DNA from 4 places in the Nitrincola iocasae genome. Region 1 is predicted to be linked to each of the others. Evidence: predicted binding sites of a transcription regulator. Region 1 holds the regulator's gene; each other region holds the start of a gene.
What was found. Region 1 encodes sigma-54, which starts transcription at its own class of promoters, with help from an activator protein. Its sites were predicted from a motif close to TGGCACNNNNNTTGCTNT; they were not measured.
Positions count from the first base shown of each region.

Region 2: a site for sigma-54 is predicted at 2,725-2,742, ahead of F5I99_RS02405 (ammonium transporter). Genes of this name have one in related genera too.
Region 3: a site for sigma-54 is predicted at 1,966-1,983, ahead of F5I99_RS02360 (circularly permuted type 2 ATP-grasp protein). Genes of this name have one in related genera too.
Region 4: a site for sigma-54 is predicted at 2,516-2,533, ahead of F5I99_RS05240 (pilin). Genes of this name have one in related genera too.

Region 1 is NZ_CP044222.1:3,002,702-3,007,217, forward strand. It holds gene F5I99_RS13775 (KdsC family phosphatase) at 1-147, shown strand, start outside; gene lptC (LPS export ABC transporter periplasmic protein LptC) at 147-713, shown strand; gene lptA (lipopolysaccharide transport periplasmic protein LptA) at 700-1,212, shown strand; gene lptB (LPS export ABC transporter ATP-binding protein) at 1,215-1,943, shown strand; gene F5I99_RS13795 (RNA polymerase factor sigma-54) at 1,983-3,488, shown strand; gene hpf (ribosome hibernation promoting factor) at 3,537-3,827, shown strand; gene F5I99_RS13805 (PTS sugar transporter subunit IIA) at 3,848-4,312, shown strand; gene rapZ (RNase adapter RapZ) at 4,316-4,516, shown strand, end outside.
Region 2 is NZ_CP044222.1:504,535-509,050, reverse strand. It holds gene leuS (leucine--tRNA ligase) at 1-635, shown strand, start outside; gene F5I99_RS02420 (LPS-assembly lipoprotein LptE) at 645-1,181, shown strand; gene holA (DNA polymerase III subunit delta) at 1,184-2,218, shown strand; gene F5I99_RS02410 (c-type cytochrome) at 2,215-2,568, shown strand; gene F5I99_RS02405 (ammonium transporter) at 2,852-4,228, shown strand; gene F5I99_RS19410 (hypothetical protein) at 4,266-4,442, shown strand.
Region 3 is NZ_CP044222.1:490,561-495,076, forward strand. It holds gene F5I99_RS02355 (transglutaminase family protein) at 1-1,694, opposite strand, end outside; gene F5I99_RS02360 (circularly permuted type 2 ATP-grasp protein) at 2,025-3,482, shown strand; gene F5I99_RS02365 (alpha-E domain-containing protein) at 3,486-4,466, shown strand.
Region 4 is NZ_CP044222.1:1,130,745-1,135,260, forward strand. It holds gene F5I99_RS05230 (sugar transferase) at 1-258, shown strand, start outside; gene F5I99_RS19770 (polysaccharide biosynthesis protein) at 255-2,333, shown strand; gene F5I99_RS05240 (pilin) at 2,610-3,101, shown strand; gene F5I99_RS05245 (PglL family O-oligosaccharyltransferase) at 3,189-4,516, shown strand, end outside.

The sequences.
Region 1 (4,516 bases):
TCGGTTCCCAATGGTCATCCCGTGGTCTGTAAAGAAGCTGACTGGTGCACCACCCGTCGTGGTGGACAAGGTGCCGCACGGGAGTTCTGCGAAATACTGTTATCAGCTCAAGGTAAACTGTCTGGCCTGATTGAGGAATTTCGTTGATGCTAAATGCAGCCCGTCTGAAGCTGATAACAGGTCTGGCTATATTACTGGCGGCGCTGGTGTACTGGGGTTTTTTTGGCAGTCCCAGCGAAACCCTCACAGGTAATCCGAATGATCCGGAACGGGTGGATTTTTTTATCCGTGATGCTTACATCACTGACTTTGATGAAAACGGGCAAGTATCAAGTATCATTCAATCACCTCATCTGCAGCATTACCCTGCGCCCGAGCTGATCACGCTGAACAGCCCATTGATCACCCTGCCTCGTGATACACGTGGTGATACGCAGATTTCATCTGATTTGGGCAGCATGCTTGATGATGAAAGCAAGATTGAACTTGCAGGAAACGTCAGGGTTATTGATAATCCTGCAGCAGATACACCTTGGGTACTGACGACATCAGTCATGACACTACTGCCACCGGATGATTATGCCGAAACCGATGCCCCGGTTCAGATTCAACAGGGAACTAACCGTACTGATGCTATCGGCATGCAGGCGTGGCTCAGAGAACACCGTATAGACCTGCTGTCTGACGTAAGAGGATATTATGCGACCTACTAAAATGTTAATGCGGTGCCTGATCGCTGCTCTAGTAATACTAAGCCAGACCGCTCAGGCTTTACCTGAAGATCAGGAGCAGCCAATTTATGTCTCTGCTGATCATGCCAGCATGAACGAACTTACAGGTATCGCTGTATATACCGGATCAGTTGAGATACGTCAGGGTACCATGCTGATGCTGGGCTCACGTGTCGAAATGCACCGTGATGATACCGGTAGCATTTCCAGAATTTTATCTACCGGTGCCCCAGCTGAATTTCACCAACAAGCCAGCGCCGAGCAACCGCTAACCAAAGCCTACGGCTTGCGTATGGATTACCGTGTGCCCGATCAGACAGTAACCATTACAGAAAACGCTCGCGTCATGCAGGATGCTGATGAATTCACTGGAGAGCGCATCGTTTATGATATGGACAAGTCAGTCGTTGATGCCTTTAGAAGTGAATCTCAGGATGGCCAGCGCGTACAAATGGTCATTCAACCGAAAGGCGATCAGTAGCTATGACAACTACACTGGAAGCCCTGCACCTGGCCAAGTCCTACAAAGGACGCGATGTTGTTCGCGATGTATCCCTAAGTATCAATCAGGGTGAGATAGTGGGTCTGCTGGGTCCCAATGGCGCAGGCAAAACAACCTGTTTCTATATGATTGTAGGGCTGGTTAATGCCGACAAAGGCAATATTCGCCTTGCGCAGCAGGATATCACCCAATTACCCATGCACAACCGTGCCAAAAAAGGCATAGGCTATCTGCCCCAAGAAGCTTCAGTTTTCAGAAAACTAAGCGTTAGTGACAACCTGATGGCTATTCTGGAAACCCGCAAAGAATTATCCAAATCAGATCGCACACAACTGCTGGAAGAATTGTTACAGGAATTCCATATTACCCATCTACGAAATAGTCCTGGCATGGCGCTGTCCGGGGGGGAGCGTCGACGCGTGGAAATAGCCCGGGCATTGGCCACGGAGCCCCGCTTCATTCTGCTTGATGAACCTTTCGCCGGTGTTGATCCGATATCAGTAAATGACATTAAACAAACTATACGGCATCTTCAGGAACGTAATATAGGTATACTCATAACAGATCACAATGTTCGTGAGACCCTCGATATTTGTGAACGTGCCTACATAGTGAGTGAAGGCGCCATCCTTGCAGATGGCAGTCCATCTGACATAATGGGTAATGAGCAGGTTCGCAGCGCCTATCTGGGCGATCAGTTCCAACTCTAGTCACCATCCCTGCCTCTGAATAAGTGATCTAAACGGCATATGAAGCAAGCGTTACATCTCAAGATCGGCCAACATCTCACGATGACGCCACAGCTGCAACAGGCTATCCGCCTGCTACAGCTGTCAACTCTGGATCTGCAACAGGAGATCCAGCAAGCGCTGGACAGCAACCCGTTGCTGGAAGTCAGTGATGAAGAGTCTGACGCGGCCGAAGGGCACGTGGGTGAAACCTATGAAGACAAAGAAACGGCCGCACTCAGCAGTAACAGTGAAACCTCAGACAGTCTGAGCGATGACACAGCAGCAGATAATGACTGGAATGAGTCTATTCCGGAAGATTTGCCCACTGACAGCAACTGGGAAGATACCTTCCAGGCTCAAGGCTCAGGTACCGGCCCGGCTACTGAAGGCGACTGGCCCAATCAGGATAATGATACCCGAGAAGACACTCTGCAGGATCATCTGATCTGGCAACTGAACTTAACGCCCATGAGTGAGCAGGATTACATGGTGGCGGAAGCCATTATCGATGCTACTGATGCCGATGGCTACCTGCGTAGCGACCCCGCAGAACTTCTGGAACAGTTTCAGGCACAACAGCCGGAACTGTTCATGGAAGCAGATGAAGATGAAATTCTGGCGGTACTTCATCGGGTTCAGCAGTTTGACCCACCCGGTGTGGCAGCCCGTGATCTGAGTGAATGCCTGTGTATTCAGATCAAGCAACTGCCTGATGCAATTGAGTGGCGTGAACAAGCGATCCGTCTTTGCCGGGAATTTCTTCCGCTGCTGGGTAGTCATGACTACAAAACCCTGATGCGCAAAATGCGCCTAAATGACGTTGAGTTAGATAATGTCATCAATCTGATCCGATCACTGAACCCCAAACCCGGCGCACTGATCAGTTCCACCCAATCTGAATATGTAATTCCTGACGTTATGGTCCGCAAGATCCATGATGAGTGGATTGTATCCCTTAATCCCGATATCGCTCCGAAACTGCGGATTAACTCACAGTACGCTGATTTGATCCGCCGCGCTGACAGTAGCGCAGACAATACTTACCTGAAAAACCATCTGCAGGAAGCCCGCTGGTTTTTGAAAAGCTTACTGAGCCGAAATGATACGCTATTGAAAGTGGCGACTGAGATCGTAGAGCGACAGCGTGACTTTCTCGATACAGGTGATGAAGCCATGAAACCCATGGTGCTGCATGATATCGCCGAAGCGGTGTCCATGCATGAATCAACCATTTCCCGTGTCACCACACAAAAATTCATTCATACCCCCAGAGGTATTTTCGAGCTGAAATATTTCTTTTCCAGCCAGGTCAATACCGCTGATGGTGAAGGCGCCTCATCTACAGCTATCCGGGCGCTGATCAAAAAGTTGATCTCTGCTGAAAATACAGCCAAACCCCTCAGCGATAACAAGATCGCACAACTGCTGAAAGAGCAGGGAATCAACGTAGCGAGACGTACCGTTGCAAAATATCGTGAAGCGCTAAGCATTCCGCCTTCTAATGAGCGCAAGCGTCTGCTTTAATTAACTATAGAGTACGACCTTATCGTACCAGCACTAAGGAGAGAAACCATGCAGATCAATATAACTGGTCATCACGTAGAACTGACAGATGCATTAAATGAGTATGTGCGCAGTAAATTCGTGCGTCTTGAGCGTCATTTCGACAATATTACCAACGTACAGGTGACCCTGAGTGTTGAGAAGCAGCGCCAGAAAGCTGAAGCTGACTTACATGTAGCTGGTGGTGAAATATTTGCACAAGCCGAACAGGATGACATGTATGCTGCAATAGATGCCATGATCGACAAACTGGATCGTCAGATCATTAAGCACAAGGAAAAAATGAAATCTCATAAATAACCTTTAGTATTGACTATCATATGCCTATATCCGAACTACTGACTGAATCCCTGACACTTTGTCATATTGATGCAGGAAGTAAAAAACGTGTTTTAGAAATCGCCAGCGAAGCTCTGGCCGCCGAGATCGATAAACTGGAAGTTGAAGATGTCTTCAGTGCCCTACTCAATCGTGAACGTCTCGGTAGTACCGGTATCGGCGACGGTGTGGCGATCCCACACTGTCGTCTGGCTGGGTGCAATCGAGCTCTCGCACTCTTAGTCACCCTGAAAGAGCCGATTGATTTTAACGCGATAGACAACCGTCCAGTCGACCTTCTCTGTTGCCTGCTAGTACCTGAAGATGCCGCTACAGAGCATTTACAGACACTGGCCGGGCTTGCCGAACTTTTCAGTCAGTCTGAAATACGTGAAACACTGCGCAGTGCTGCTGATGCAGCAACGCTGTACAGTCGCTTCCTGAACGCTGCCAGGCAAGGGGCCTAAGCTGTGAAGCTGGTCATTTTGAGTGGTCGATCTGGTTCAGGTAAAACCACGGCATTGCAAGCACTTGAAGATGCTGGCTTTTATTGCATCGACAACCTGCCAGCCATTTTACTACCCGAACTGATCAAGCAAATGACTGAGGCCACGGGAAACCCGTCAAAAATAGCGGTCAGTATTGATGCCCGGAACCTGACCAGCAACCTG
Region 2 (4,516 bases), 1.6 Mb from region 1:
CGCCTGAGCAATCGCTGGAATGGTCTGATTCAGCCGTTGAAGGTGCACATCGCTTCCTGCGCCGCTTGTGGAAGCAGGTGCACGATCATCTTCAGCATGGCCTTCCGGTAAATTCACTGAAAGCCTCAGATCTGAGTGATGAGCAAACCGAGTTACGTCGCAAAGTACATGAAACGATTCAAAAAGTATCGGATGATACCGAACGGCGCCAGACTTTTAATACAGCTATTGCTGCCATTATGGAACTGTCCAATGCCATTGGTCGATTTCATGATGTCAGTCCACAGGGACGTGCCGTTATGCACGAAGCCCTGGAAACGGCTGTACTATTGCTGTCGCCCATCGTCCCGCACATCTGCCATCAACTCTGGCAGCACCTGGGCCATGAACAGGCAGTAATCGAGGCGACCTGGCCGCTGGTGGATGAAGCCGCGTTAACCCGCTCAACCGTGGAGATTGTTGTACAGGTGAATGGCAAGGTACGAGCCCGTATAGAAGTCGCAGCAGATGCCGATGAGGATACCCTGCTGCATTTGGCACTGGCGGAAGAAAATGTGCAAAAGCACATGCAGGGCAAAACGCTGCGCAAGAAAATCGCCGTTCCCAATAAACTGCTAAACATCGTGGTAGGCTAGGAGATCCCTATGGTCCATCTAACCGGCTCTCAATCCTCCTTGCAGCGAACACTGGTGCAAGCTCTACTACTGACACTGCTATTACTAGTAATCAGTGGCTGTGGTTTCAAATTGCGCGGGCTATACGACATTCCTGAATCTCTGAAACAGGTGACTCTACTGAGTGATTCAAATGATCCACAACTGGAGCGGACGTTAGAGCAAGCTCTGGAAGCCAATGGTGTTGAAATCACCAGCGAGGCACCTTATCGAATCGAGCTGCTGGAGCAACGCTTTGACCGCCGCACCCTATCATTGGATAGCAGCGCAAGAGCATCGGAATACGAGTTGCGCGGCGAAGTCACCTTCAGAGTGACTGATCAGGAAGGTGAGGAATTACTCCCACCACGCACACTGACGTCTGAGCGCTCCTACAACGTTGATAGCGCCAACATTACCGCCAGCAATTCGCAGGAACCAGTATTGCGTCAGCAGATGCATCAGGATTTGGCCCAGCAGATTATGCGTCAATATATTCGCCTGCGTCCACCAGCATCCGCTAACTGACCATGAAACTTCGGGCCGAGCAATTACACGGGGCTTTGCAGCGATTCACTGCCAGCCCCGTTTTTCTGGTAATCGGTGATGAACCCTTGCAATCCCAAGAGGCGGCCGACCAGATTCGTGCTTATCTGAGACAACAGGGTTTCAGTGAACGTGACGTGCATCAGTCAGACAGCCATTTCAGCTGGGAAACCACACTGTTAGGTACCAATGAACTGTCCCTGTTTGCTGACCGAAAGATCGTCGAGATCCGCTTGGGTAGCCATAAAATCAATAAAGGCGACGGTCAGCTACTGCTTGGTTGGCTCAGAGACCCTCCCCCTGATACAGCATTATTGCTGATTATGGAGAAAGCCGATGCGGCCAGCCGCAAATCAGCCTGGTTCAAGCACCTGGAAACAGATGGGCTGCTGATTGAAGTGCATGCACCTGACGCGGCACAACTACCGCAATGGTTGTCTCAGCGTGCAGCCAGCCAGGGAATGCAACTCAATGATGAAGCCTTGCAGGTACTGGCAGAACGCATTGAGGGCAACCTCTTGGCAGCACACCAGGAGCTGGCTAAGCTGCAACTCTTGTTTCCGGATACCCAAATCACTGCTGAGCAAGTTATTGCCTCGGTTTCAGATAGTTCACGCTACGATGTATTTGCCTTAACCGAAGCCGCGCTAAGCCGACAACCAGAACGCTGCGAAAAAATCCTCACGGCACTAATCCAGGAAGGACTTGAAGCACCCGTGGTGCTCTGGGCACTAACCCGGGAAATCCGCACGCTGTATAATGTTCAGCTGGCACTGCAACAGGGCCAACAATACGATAGCCTGTGTCAAAAAGAGCGCATCTGGGGTAAACGCAAAGCTCTGGTACGTAAGGCTAGCCAGACCCAGGCGTCCACAACACTGGAGTCATTGCTGAAATCAGCGGCTTTGGCCGACCATGCCATCAAGGGGATGCATGACCAAAGCCCCTGGTTGATCATCCGTCAAATTGCACTCAAGCTTGCAGGAGTTTCCCTACTACCGGCACTGGAGGATCGATGAAGTCCATCCTACCCTTACTGCTTTTCATGCTGTTTTTGACTGCCTGTGACGCAGATATCCCGCCAGCCAAAATGACCAGCGGGGAACAGCTTTATGGCTACTACTGCCGGGAATGTCACACTTATCGGGGCCTTGGAGATGAGTTACAAAACCTGCCAGTTGGTATCAGCCAACTGCAAGTGCATGATGTTGTCCTAATTATTAAACATGGCTACCAGTTTGGTCATCCCATGGGGCACTTTCCCGACCTGAGCGACGAACAAGCAAACACTGTCGCCCGCTACGCTGTAGATCTGCGTCGGCGTCAACGCGAGCAACGCTTACATGAAAACACACAGACTGTAGACTGAGTCCCCATCAGCTGCCCCATATACAGGCAGCGAGCATATTACTGGACGATTTTGATGCATTTTTCTGTCAATCCTTAGTCACAAAAATACCTTACCAAACACCACGTGCCCCGAATGCTCTTGCTTCCAGCCTTAAATACCTACTTAAAAGCAACTTGGCACGGACCCTGCTTACATTCCTTAGAGGAACATTATATAACCATAAATAAATAATTGGCAGACCTTTCAGTCTGTCTATGACTGTGTTTTTAGCCGCCCCAACAACCTTTCTGAGGATTGACCTATGGATGAGCTTCAAACTCCTTCCCTTGCCGAGCTACATGCTCTGATCGATATGACCAACACCCTGAACATGGAGATTTTTTACTGGTGGTGCACCGCCCTGATGATACTGATACATGCCGGATTTCTCTCTTATGAAATTGGCGCATCTCGACTGAAAAATGCCCTGGCTGCCGGGGTAAAAAACATCCTCGCCTTCGCGCTGATCATTCCAGCTGTGTACCTTATCGGCTGGGCAATTTACAACGCATTTCCGGATGGGTTAGTGCCAAGGATGGACGCATTCATGGCATCTATGCCCTGGAGTGAATCAATGGGACCCAACATCCAGGATAATGCTACCGGCATTTTCTGGGGTGCTTTCGCGCTTTTTGCCGCCACGACCGGCTCTATTTTTTCTGGCGCAATCATTGAACGCGCTCGTGTCAGCGCCTTCCTGATACTGACGTTATTGCTCGGGGGCGTACTCTGGCTATTCGCAGCAGCTTGGGGCTGGCATCCAGAAGGCTGGCTGACGGTAAAATGGGGTTACCATGATGTAGGCGCTGCAGGCGTAGTACACATGGTTGCTGGCTTTTTTGCACTAGCCGTGGTGATTAACCTGGGGCCGCGTATCGGACGCTTTAACACCGATGGCTCGGTCAATCCCATTGCTGGCCATAGCATGCCAATGAGTGTTGTTGGACTGATGCTGATTATTGTTGGTTTTTTTGGCTTTCTCGGTGGCTGCATCATTTATAACGGAGGAGCTCAGTGGATCAACATATATGGCCAACCGACCACACTCTCGGCTTTTTCCTTTAATACCTTGATGGGTTTTGCCGGCGGTGTTGTCGGTGCATACCTGATCAGCCGCGAGCCTTTCTGGATGATGTCTGGCGGACTGGTCGGTATTATTTCGATTGCACCAGGACTTGACCTCTATCACCCAGGACTTGCTTACCTAATCGCACTCGGGGTTGGTTGCTTAGCCCCAATGATGAATCAGCTACTACTGCGCCTCCGCATTGATGATGCCGTAGGTGCTTTTGCGGTACACGGATTTGCCGGTTTCGCCGGATTACTGATCAGCGGCATTTTTCTTAGTGGCTATCCAAACATGGAAGGCATGGCCGATATCAGCTTTACTGGCCAACTTGTCGGTGCGATCGTGATGGCTTCACTGGGATTCATTCCAGGCTACATGCTCTCTTACCTGCTAAAACAGGTGGGCATGCTGCGAGTTCCCAGACAGGCTGAAGAGCGCGGACTGGATCTGACCGAAGTACCAGCACAAGCCTATCCGGAATGGGATGCAATGCATGGACAAGCAGCAGTTACTCGTTTCGAAAACAGCAGCCCGGCAACCTCAATACCTTTAGAAAACAAGCTTGCTTAAGCCGCTGGCTAAAACATATTAATTAAGAGGATCAACCATGAGTCTAACTACATTTGAAGGTGCCAGCGCGGTGTTCACCTTCTTCGACAAACCCGTAATATTGAGTCTGATTACACTCGGTGTTGCTGCCGCGGTCATCTTGGTGGTAGTCGCTAGTGCGAAGCACGAAAAACACAGCTTCAGCAGTCCAATGGATCCTTTGAAAAATCGCTGAGGATCGTGGTTGACTGGCAGCTCTCTTAGCAGAGCTGCCAGCACCAGACACTTAATAGCCATACCGGCTAATAA
Region 3 (4,516 bases), 1.6 Mb from region 1:
TCACCATGCAGGTCAGGCAGTGGCGGTTTGACCTCAAATAAAGAGGCGGGGTGGTGCTGTTCTTCCTGCCCGGCCAGTGGCAACTCGCTTAGCGGCAGGCGATAGCCCATCGGGGAATCCCCGGGGATCAGATAAAGCTGACGGCGTCTGACCGGCCAGTCACCTGAACGCCAGCGATTCTGTTTAAGGTCACGTCCAAGGGGTAGGGTGAAGCCGGTGATTTTACCTACGCCCTGCTCAAGAAGTGTGGCCAACCGACGGCGATTTTCATCACTATTCAGGTCTTCTTTGCTGAGATCAATATCCACGGGCTGTTTGCGTTCCAGCCACAGATAATAGTAAGCATCTTCATAGCAGGGGATCAAATGCTGCGCCTTCAACCCGAGGCGCATTGTCAGCAGGGTGGCAAATTGTCGGGCATCCTGAGCATCCAGTCGATAGTCTTTGTTGATATCGGCCAACCAGCGATCATCTTTCCAAATGGGCTTGCCATCCCGGCGCCAGTAGCAGGCCAGTGCCCAGCGTGGCAAAGATTCTCCAGGGTACCATTTACCTTGTTGGTAGTGGATCAGGCTGCTGGGTGCAAAGTGGGGGCGTAATCGCTGCAATAATACTTCGGCTAAACGACGTTTATTCGGCCCTTGTGCGGCAATGGTCCACTCTTCTGCATCCATATCATCGACGGAGACAAAGGTGGGTTCTCCTCCCATGGTTAGGCGCAGATCTTCCTGTTCCAGCACCCGGTCCACGCGCTCACCTAGCTGATCTATCGCTTGCCATTGCTCATCTGTATAGGGTTTGGTGACGCGAGGATCTTCATGGATACGAGTCACTGTCATAGCAAAGTCAAAGGTGACTTTGCAGGGCTCAGATGTACCAGTGATGGGGGCTGCACTGGAAGGTGTGGGGGTGGCGGCCAGTGGAATATGCCCTTCGCCGGCCAGCATGCCAGAGGTTGGATCAAGGCCTATCCATCCGGCACCGGGGATGTACACTTCGGTCCAGGCGTGCAGGTCGGTGAAGTCAGTTTCTGTTCCTGATGGGCCATCCAGCGCTTTGAGGTCGGCTTTTAACTGAATTAAGTAGCCGGACACAAAGCGTGCCGCAAGTCCAAGGTGGCGTAATACCTGGGCCATTAGCCAAGCTGAATCACGACAGGATCCCAGTGCTTTCTGCAAGGTTTCTTCAGCCGTTTGTACCCCCGGTTCCATACGGATAGTGTATTCAATATCCGTTGCCAGCTTCTGATTCAGTCCAACCAAAAAATCCACTACCGCAGTAGGTTCGGTTGAAATCTGTTTTACCCATTGGGTTAACAGGGGGCCTGATTCGCCGATTTCGAGGTAAGGACTGAGTTCCTTACGCAATTCCTCAGGATAACTGAACGGAAATAAGTTGGCATAATCTTCCAGAAAAAAATCGAATGGATTGATCACTGTCATGGGCGCAATCAGTTCTATATCCACTTGAAGGTGACGCACTTTCTCTGGAAATACCAGCCTGGCTGCATGGTTGCCGAAGGGGTCCTGTTGCCAGTTAAGAAAATATTCTCCCCCTGAAACCTTAAGTGAATAGGCATCAATCGGGGTGCGGCAATGAGGTGCAGGGCGCAGGCGGATCATATGAGGTGATAGGTGCACCGGTTTATCAAAGTCATATCGGGTGGTGTGCTTCAGTGCAACGCGAATCGTCATGATCTTTTACCCTGCTGAAAAGATAGGTTTTCAGAATCTATGATGGTTCATCAGCAACAGATATGCCAGATATAACCTGCCTGCGGATTAATAAGCTATACCTAAGTGACTGTAGAGCTTCGGCGGGAGCGGGTATACCTAAACACAGCACTATAGATGCTCTATTTGATGGCATTTTACGCACTATTTAAGTGCAATTGGCGCCTTTTAAGTGCATAACTGTTTAGCAGGATCTGTTCACTTCAGAGTAAAAAGCCTGATACCACAGAGCTGGTACAGCAATTGCAGATAAAACTCTATCGGTATGATGACAACAATGGATAACACGCTATGACAAAAGTGAACTGGCAAGAATATGCGTGCAAAGATTTTTACGATGAGTTGATTGCAGCACCGGGACAGCCTAGGGTCGAAGCACGGATGTTGTGTGATTACTTTGAGAAACTGGCATCCGCCGAATTGACCGAACACCGACACGCTGTTGATGTGGCTATTCAAACCATGGGGATCACCTTTACGGTGTATACCGAAGGCAGCATGATAGATCGTGCCTGGCCTTTTGATCCGGTGCCACGCATTATTCCCCGCACAGAATGGGAGAAAACAGCTGCTGGTCTGCGTCAGCGTGTTGAGGCGCTGAATCTGTTTATTGATGATCTTTATCATGACCAGCGCATTATCAAGGATGGTGTTCTCCCAGCCGAAGTATTGGCTCAGTCAGTGAATTTCAGGCCCCAGTGTGTGGGTGTTTCGCCACCGCATAATATCTGGGCACATATCTGTGGCTCAGATCTGGTCCGGGACAGCGACGGTACGCTCTATGTTCTGGAAGACAACCTGCGGGTGCCTTCGGGCGTGTCTTATATGCTGGAAAACCGCAACGTTATTAAACGGGTATTACCTGAAATGTTTGCCACAGGCCGTATCCAGCCAGTAGATGATTATACCGATCAACTATTTGATATGTTGGCGGCGATGTCGCCGCGCCCCGGTGATGAGCCGCAGATAGTGATTTTGACACCTGGTATCTACAACTCGGCCTACTATGAGCACTCCTACCTGGCACAGCAGATGGGGGTCGAGCTGGTCGAAGGCTCTGATCTTCTGGTCAGTGATGATGACTATGTTTACATGAAAACGGTTGATGGCCTGCAGCAGGTGGATGTTATTTACCGGCGTATCGATGATATGTTCCTGGACCCTGAGGTGTTCAATCCTGAATCTACCTTGGGAGTACCTGGGCTGATGCGAGCCTGGCGGGCAGGTAAGGTGGCGTTGGCTAACGCCCCGGGGGCGGGGGTGGCTGATGATAAAATCGTCTATGCCTTCGTGCCTCAGATCATTCGTTACTATCTGGATCAGGAGCCGTTGTTGCCTAACGTGCCTAGCTATCTATGCATGCTAGAAAAAGACCGGGAGTATGTCCTTAATAATCTGGATAAACTGGTGGTGAAACCTGCCAATGAGTCGGGTGGTTATGGCATGCTGATCGGTCCACATGCCAGCAAACGCGAACGCAAAGCCTTTGCTGAATTGATCAAGGCCGATCCGCGTAACTATATGGCGCAGCCCACATTGAAACTATCAACGGCACCGACACTCTGCGGTAATGCCATGGAGCCTCGCCATATCGATTTGCGTCCCTTTATCTTGTCTGGCGGTGATTCGACTTATGTGACCATGGGGGGGTTGACTCGTGTGGCCATGACCAAAGGGTCGCTGGTGGTGAATTCGTCGCAAGGCGGGGGTAGTAAAGACACCTGGATTGTCGATGTGAGGGAGGGCTAGGTCATGTTATCTAGAGTTGCTGAAAATGTGTATTGGTTGGCCCGCTATCTTGAGCGTGCAGAAGATACGGCGCGTCTGATCAGTGTTAATAGCCATTTGTTGTTGGATTTCCCCCGTGCTAATCGTCTGGGATGGGCTACCTTGGTGACCATTACTGGCAGTGAAGACATATTTGAAAAGTATTATTCGGAGCAGGATGAAGCCAGTGTATTGAGCTTTTTGTGTGGTGATCGCCGCTACAGCGGATCAATTATTTCATCGCTGGCTGCGGCGCGGGAAAATCTCAGAACTACGCGGGATGTCATGCCCCGGCGTATCTGGGAGGAAGTCAATCAGCTTTATTTAACGATCAGTAGTCAGGTGGAGTCCGGCATCACTTCGCGTAATCGTGATACCTTTTTGAATCGTGTCATTCGCAGTTGTGAAGCGGTCAATGGCATGATCGCGGGAACACTCAGCTATACCCAGACACGCACTTTTCTGATGTTGGGTCGGCAGATCGAACGCGCCGATATGACAACGAGAATAATCGATGTACGCTCCGCTAACTTGTTGCCGCGCAATTCGGATGATTTTACCCCGTTTGAGACCCTGCAGTGGGTTAGTGTGCTGAAGTCGTTGACCGGCTTCCAGATGTACCGGCAGCATGTGCGTCTGCGAGTGCGCGGACCGGATGTGTTGCGCTTTCTGCTACAGGATCAGCGCTTCCCTCGAGCGGTGGCGTGTTGCTTCACTCGTATCAGTCGTGAGTTGGATACTTTGCCAGGTGGTGCTAATGCCATTGCAGCAGCAGAGCACTGTTTGCAGCACCTTACCCAGGCCGATGTTTCTTTGCTGGCGTCTGAACCTGAGAGTTTGCATGCATTTATTGATGATATTCAGGTCGATATCAGCCAGTTGCATAATCAAATAGCGGACACCTGGTTTCGTTTGGTTGAGGAAAGCCGGGTGCTGGCTAAACTCACACAGTTACAAACAAGCTAATTTATTGAAAATAGTAAAGAAAAAAGCAGGCCGAGGCCTGCTTTTTGTTT
Region 4 (4,516 bases), 1.9 Mb from region 1:
GGTGAAATGAGCTTGGTTGGGCCTCGGCCTTGTTTATTTAATCAGTCAGAATTGATCCATGAGCGCCAGGAGCGAAAAGTGTTTGAAGCACGCCCTGGTATTACCGGTCTGGCACAGGTTAATGAAATTGATATGTCGACACCCGCATTGCTGGCTGAAACAGACCAGCGCATGATCGAGTCTTTAACCCTGTCTGCGTATTTCAGCTACATCTTGCAAACAGTGTTAGGTAAAGGGCGTGGAGATAGAATCAGATGATGAATTTGTCTATGAAGCGTGCAATGAAACGCGCCAGTTTGCATGTTAAATTCATGTCACTGCAGCGTGCTCACAAGCGTCTGTTAATGGTGGCAGCTGATACGGTGGCTCTACCTTTGGCTTTGTGGTCAGCTTACACGCTACGCTTTGCTGATCTCTGGCCTGAGATCTATCTCTATCCTGCGGCCTGGTTATTTGTTTTGTTGCCTCTTGTTGGTATTCTGGTTTTTATCAGGTTGGGTTTATATCGTGCTGTTGTTCGCTACATGGGTGCTCAGGCTATCTGGACAGTTGCGTTTGGTGTTTTGATCCTGTCGTTACTACTCTGGGCCGCCGCTTTTGTATTTCATATCAAACCCTTCCCTCGTTCCATTCCGATTAATTTTGCCTTGGTAGCGATGATCTATGTCGGTGGAAGCCGTTTGTTGATGCGTAGCTACTATCACTGGCTGCTGAATCACTATCTTAATAAAGATTCCGTATTGATCTATGGTGCGGGTGGCAGTGGCGTTCAATTGGCAAAAGCACTGGATGGCAGTGAGGAGTTAAGTTGTGTCGGCTTTTTGGATGATGATGCATCGCTCTGGGGTAGTTCTGTAGCGGGGTTTAGTGTCTATGATCCGGCCAGTATTCCTGAATTAATTGCTGAACGGAAAATTACCTCAGTGTTGCTTGCTATGCCCTCTGCCACACCCAAAGCCCGTAAGCGGATTCTGGATCGTTTGGCTGATTATCCTGTTCACGTTCGAACCGTACCGGCCATGCATGACATCGTATCAGGTGAATCTGTTGCCAGTTTGCGTGAGATAGAAATTGAGGATCTGCTCGGACGCGAACCTGTACCGCCTATGCAGCCGTTGATCGATGCCAGTATCCGTGACAAAGTGGTGTTGGTCACTGGAGCAGGAGGATCAATTGGTTCGGAGGTTTGCCGACAGGTTCTGCTGAACCGCCCGCGCACTCTGATTCTATATGAGCAAAGTGAATTCGCGCTCTATTCAATAGAGCAAAAGTTGCAGCAACAACTGCACCAGGAGCCATTTCAAGTTGACTGCATTGCGCTGCTGGGTTCGGTGTGTGATCGGTCTCGTGTGCAGGAAGTGCTCCAGCGTTTCCCAGTACAAACTATTTACCATGCGGCTGCCTACAAGCATGTCCCACTAGTGGAGCATAATATACTTGAAGGCATACGTAATAATGCCTTAGGTACGCAGGTAATAGCAGAAGCCGCAAAACGTAGTGGTGTTGAACGCTTTGTGCTTATCTCAACAGATAAAGCAGTTCGTCCTACCAATGTAATGGGCGCCACAAAACGACTGGCAGAATTAATATTGCAGGACTTGGCTGCAGGGCAGTTGACGGTAAATTATTCGCTCGCGGAGCGAGCTCCTACATTGGTGGATGATGATCCTGTAGGTGTTCCTGTAGGAACCTCCGTAGGAACCCCCGTAGGAACACCTGTAGGAGCTCGCTCTGCGAGCGAACCCACACCTACCCAAACCATCTTCTCAATGGTCCGCTTCGGCAATGTATTAGGTTCTTCCGGTTCAGTCGTCCCCTTATTCCGTAAACAAATCGAATCCGGCGGTCCTGTGACTGTCACCCACCCGGATATCACCCGTTACTTTATGACCATTCCTGAAGCTGCTTCTTTGGTAATCCAGGCGGGTTCCATGGCTAAGGGGGGCGACGTATTTGTATTGGATATGGGTGAGTCCGTCCGCATTGTTGATTTGGCGCGGCGCATGATCCGGCTGATGGGCTACGAAGTGCTGGATGAAAAACACCCCGATGGTGAAATTGAGATCATCTATAGTGGTTTGCGACCTGGTGAAAAGCTGTTTGAAGAATTGCTGATAGGTGAGGATGTAGTCGGCACCGAGCACCCTAAGATTATGCGGGCCCAGGAAGAAAAGCTATCGCCTCAACAGCTTGCAGAGATCCTTGTGCAAATGAACAATGCCTTGAAAAGATTGGATTGCGCAGAGGCTCGCTCTTTGCTGGAGCAAGCGGTATCCGGTTTTAAGCCCATGTCGGAGTTAGTTGACTGGCTGGCGGTTGACTCAGCCAAGTGACATTTCGTGCCTTAATGCAGCCAGTTATTGACCTGACTGTGACCAAAATTGTCATACTGGGTGTCGTAGAAAGTCAGGCGAAGTGTAGGGTTTCTGTCTTAGGCGCACATTAAATTAGCTAAACCCGATTTATTCTAGATCAATCAAGCGTTTGAAGATTTTTTTTGGCGGTATTGCCGGGTTGGCACACGCAATGCATACTATTTAAGTAAAGCTGCATGACTCCTTATGGATCAGGAGCTTGATGTTAACTTCCTAACTCGCTGGAGAACAACTATGAAAAAGCAACAGGGTTTTACCCTTATTGAGTTAATGATTGTGGTAGCAATCATCGGTATTCTGGCTGCGATTGCGCTGCCTGCTTATCAGGATTACACCATTCGCGCTAAAATGTCTGAGGTTGTTCTAGCTGCAAGTGCGTGTCGTACTACAATTTCAGAAGTATCACAAACTGGCTTGGCATCTAACCCCACTGCAGATGGTTTTGGCTGTGGAGAAGGTGGAACATCAGCATCTCCAATCTCTCAGTACGTTCAGTCTGTGGGTACTACTGCGGCTGGTGTAATTCAGGTTACAGCAAGAAATATTTCTAGTGATGTGGATGGCGAAGTGGTTCAACTCCGTCCGTTTACTGATGCAAACGCAAGTACAGCAGCTGTTGCAGCTGATTTTGTTCGAGGTACAGCTAAGCCTATTCGTTCATGGTTGTGTGGACCTGCTGCTTCAACACTTGAATCTAAGTACCTACCTGCTACCTGTAGAGACTAATATATTATAGTTTTGCTTCATAAAGGCCCCTTTTGGGGTCTTTTTTATTTCTGGTAATGCTAAAGTTTTAGATGGAATAGCAGAAAAATGGTGCGTTTAAATTTGATATCAGTACTTATTATAGTGATGGCAGCTATTTTTTTTGTTATATCCATTTTGTTGCCTAATCACTACTTACCCTGGTTAGCTGCATATCAGGAGTTCTCATCATTCTTCTATTTGATCTTATTGCTTTTGTTCTCTGTGTTATTTTTAAAGAAATTAAAAATAACATCAGTGATAGTATTTTTTATTGTTTTGTCGGCCTTACCGTTGATACAACATTTATTTGGTATTATTTTTTTTATTGGTGATGCTTGGATAGTGACAGCCTACTTGTTATTCTTCGCTATTTCGGTTTTGGTTGGTTTTAATTTATTTCACTCAGATATTGAGTCTAAAAAAATAATTGTTATTGTTTCTGTTTTATTTATATTTGTGGCTATTATTTCCACATGGATCTCGCTATGGCAATGGTTGATGTTACCTGGAAGTATATGGATTGCAGATATGCCTATTGGCGGTAGGCCTTTTGCAAATATGGGGCAGCCAAATAATTTGGCAACATTATTATGCTTGGGGCTTGGGGGTGTTTATTATTTATATGATAGAAAATATTTGAATGCTATTTCTTGCTCTTTTTTGACTTTTTTTATAATTATAGGAATTGTTTTGACTCAGTCGAGAACACCATGGATTTCTGCTTTCTGGGTTTTTGGAGTGTTCGGTTATTTCAATCTAAGGTTTAGTCAGTTACCTGATAACTTTCGTTTATCTTTTAAGTGGGTTGTATGTTGGGTTTTAATATATTTTTTGCTTGTGGTTTCTCTTCCTTTTGTTTCTGATTTTTTGATGATTTCAAATATTGATCTGCTTGATCGGGCTAAATCTATGGAACGGTTGGAAATGTATTTGCAATTTTTCACAGCGATTGTAAATGGTCCTTTTTGGGGGTATGGGTGGAATCAGATTACTGTTGCTCAAGTTAATATAACCTCAGCTTATCCTGTTCCAATACCGACCCAGTATACACATAATTTTTTATTAGATTTGCTTGTGTGGAATGGCCCTTTTATAGGATCTATTTTGATTGTTTTCTTAGGTGTGTGGTTTTTTTATTTGGCATGTAATGTTTATAATAAAGAATCATTTTTTGCTTTAATTTCTATTTGCTTTGTTTTGACGCATGCTATGCTTGAGTATCCTCATGCATATGCATTTTTCATTTTTCCAGTTGGCATTCTATTGGGGGGCTTACATAGTGAAACTAACCCTGCAGTAGTTTCTAGTGTATCGAAGGTGCATGGTTTTATATTTGTATTCTTTCTGTTTTTTTTGTTTTCTGTGGTTTGGTCGGAGTACCGTGTTGTTGAAGA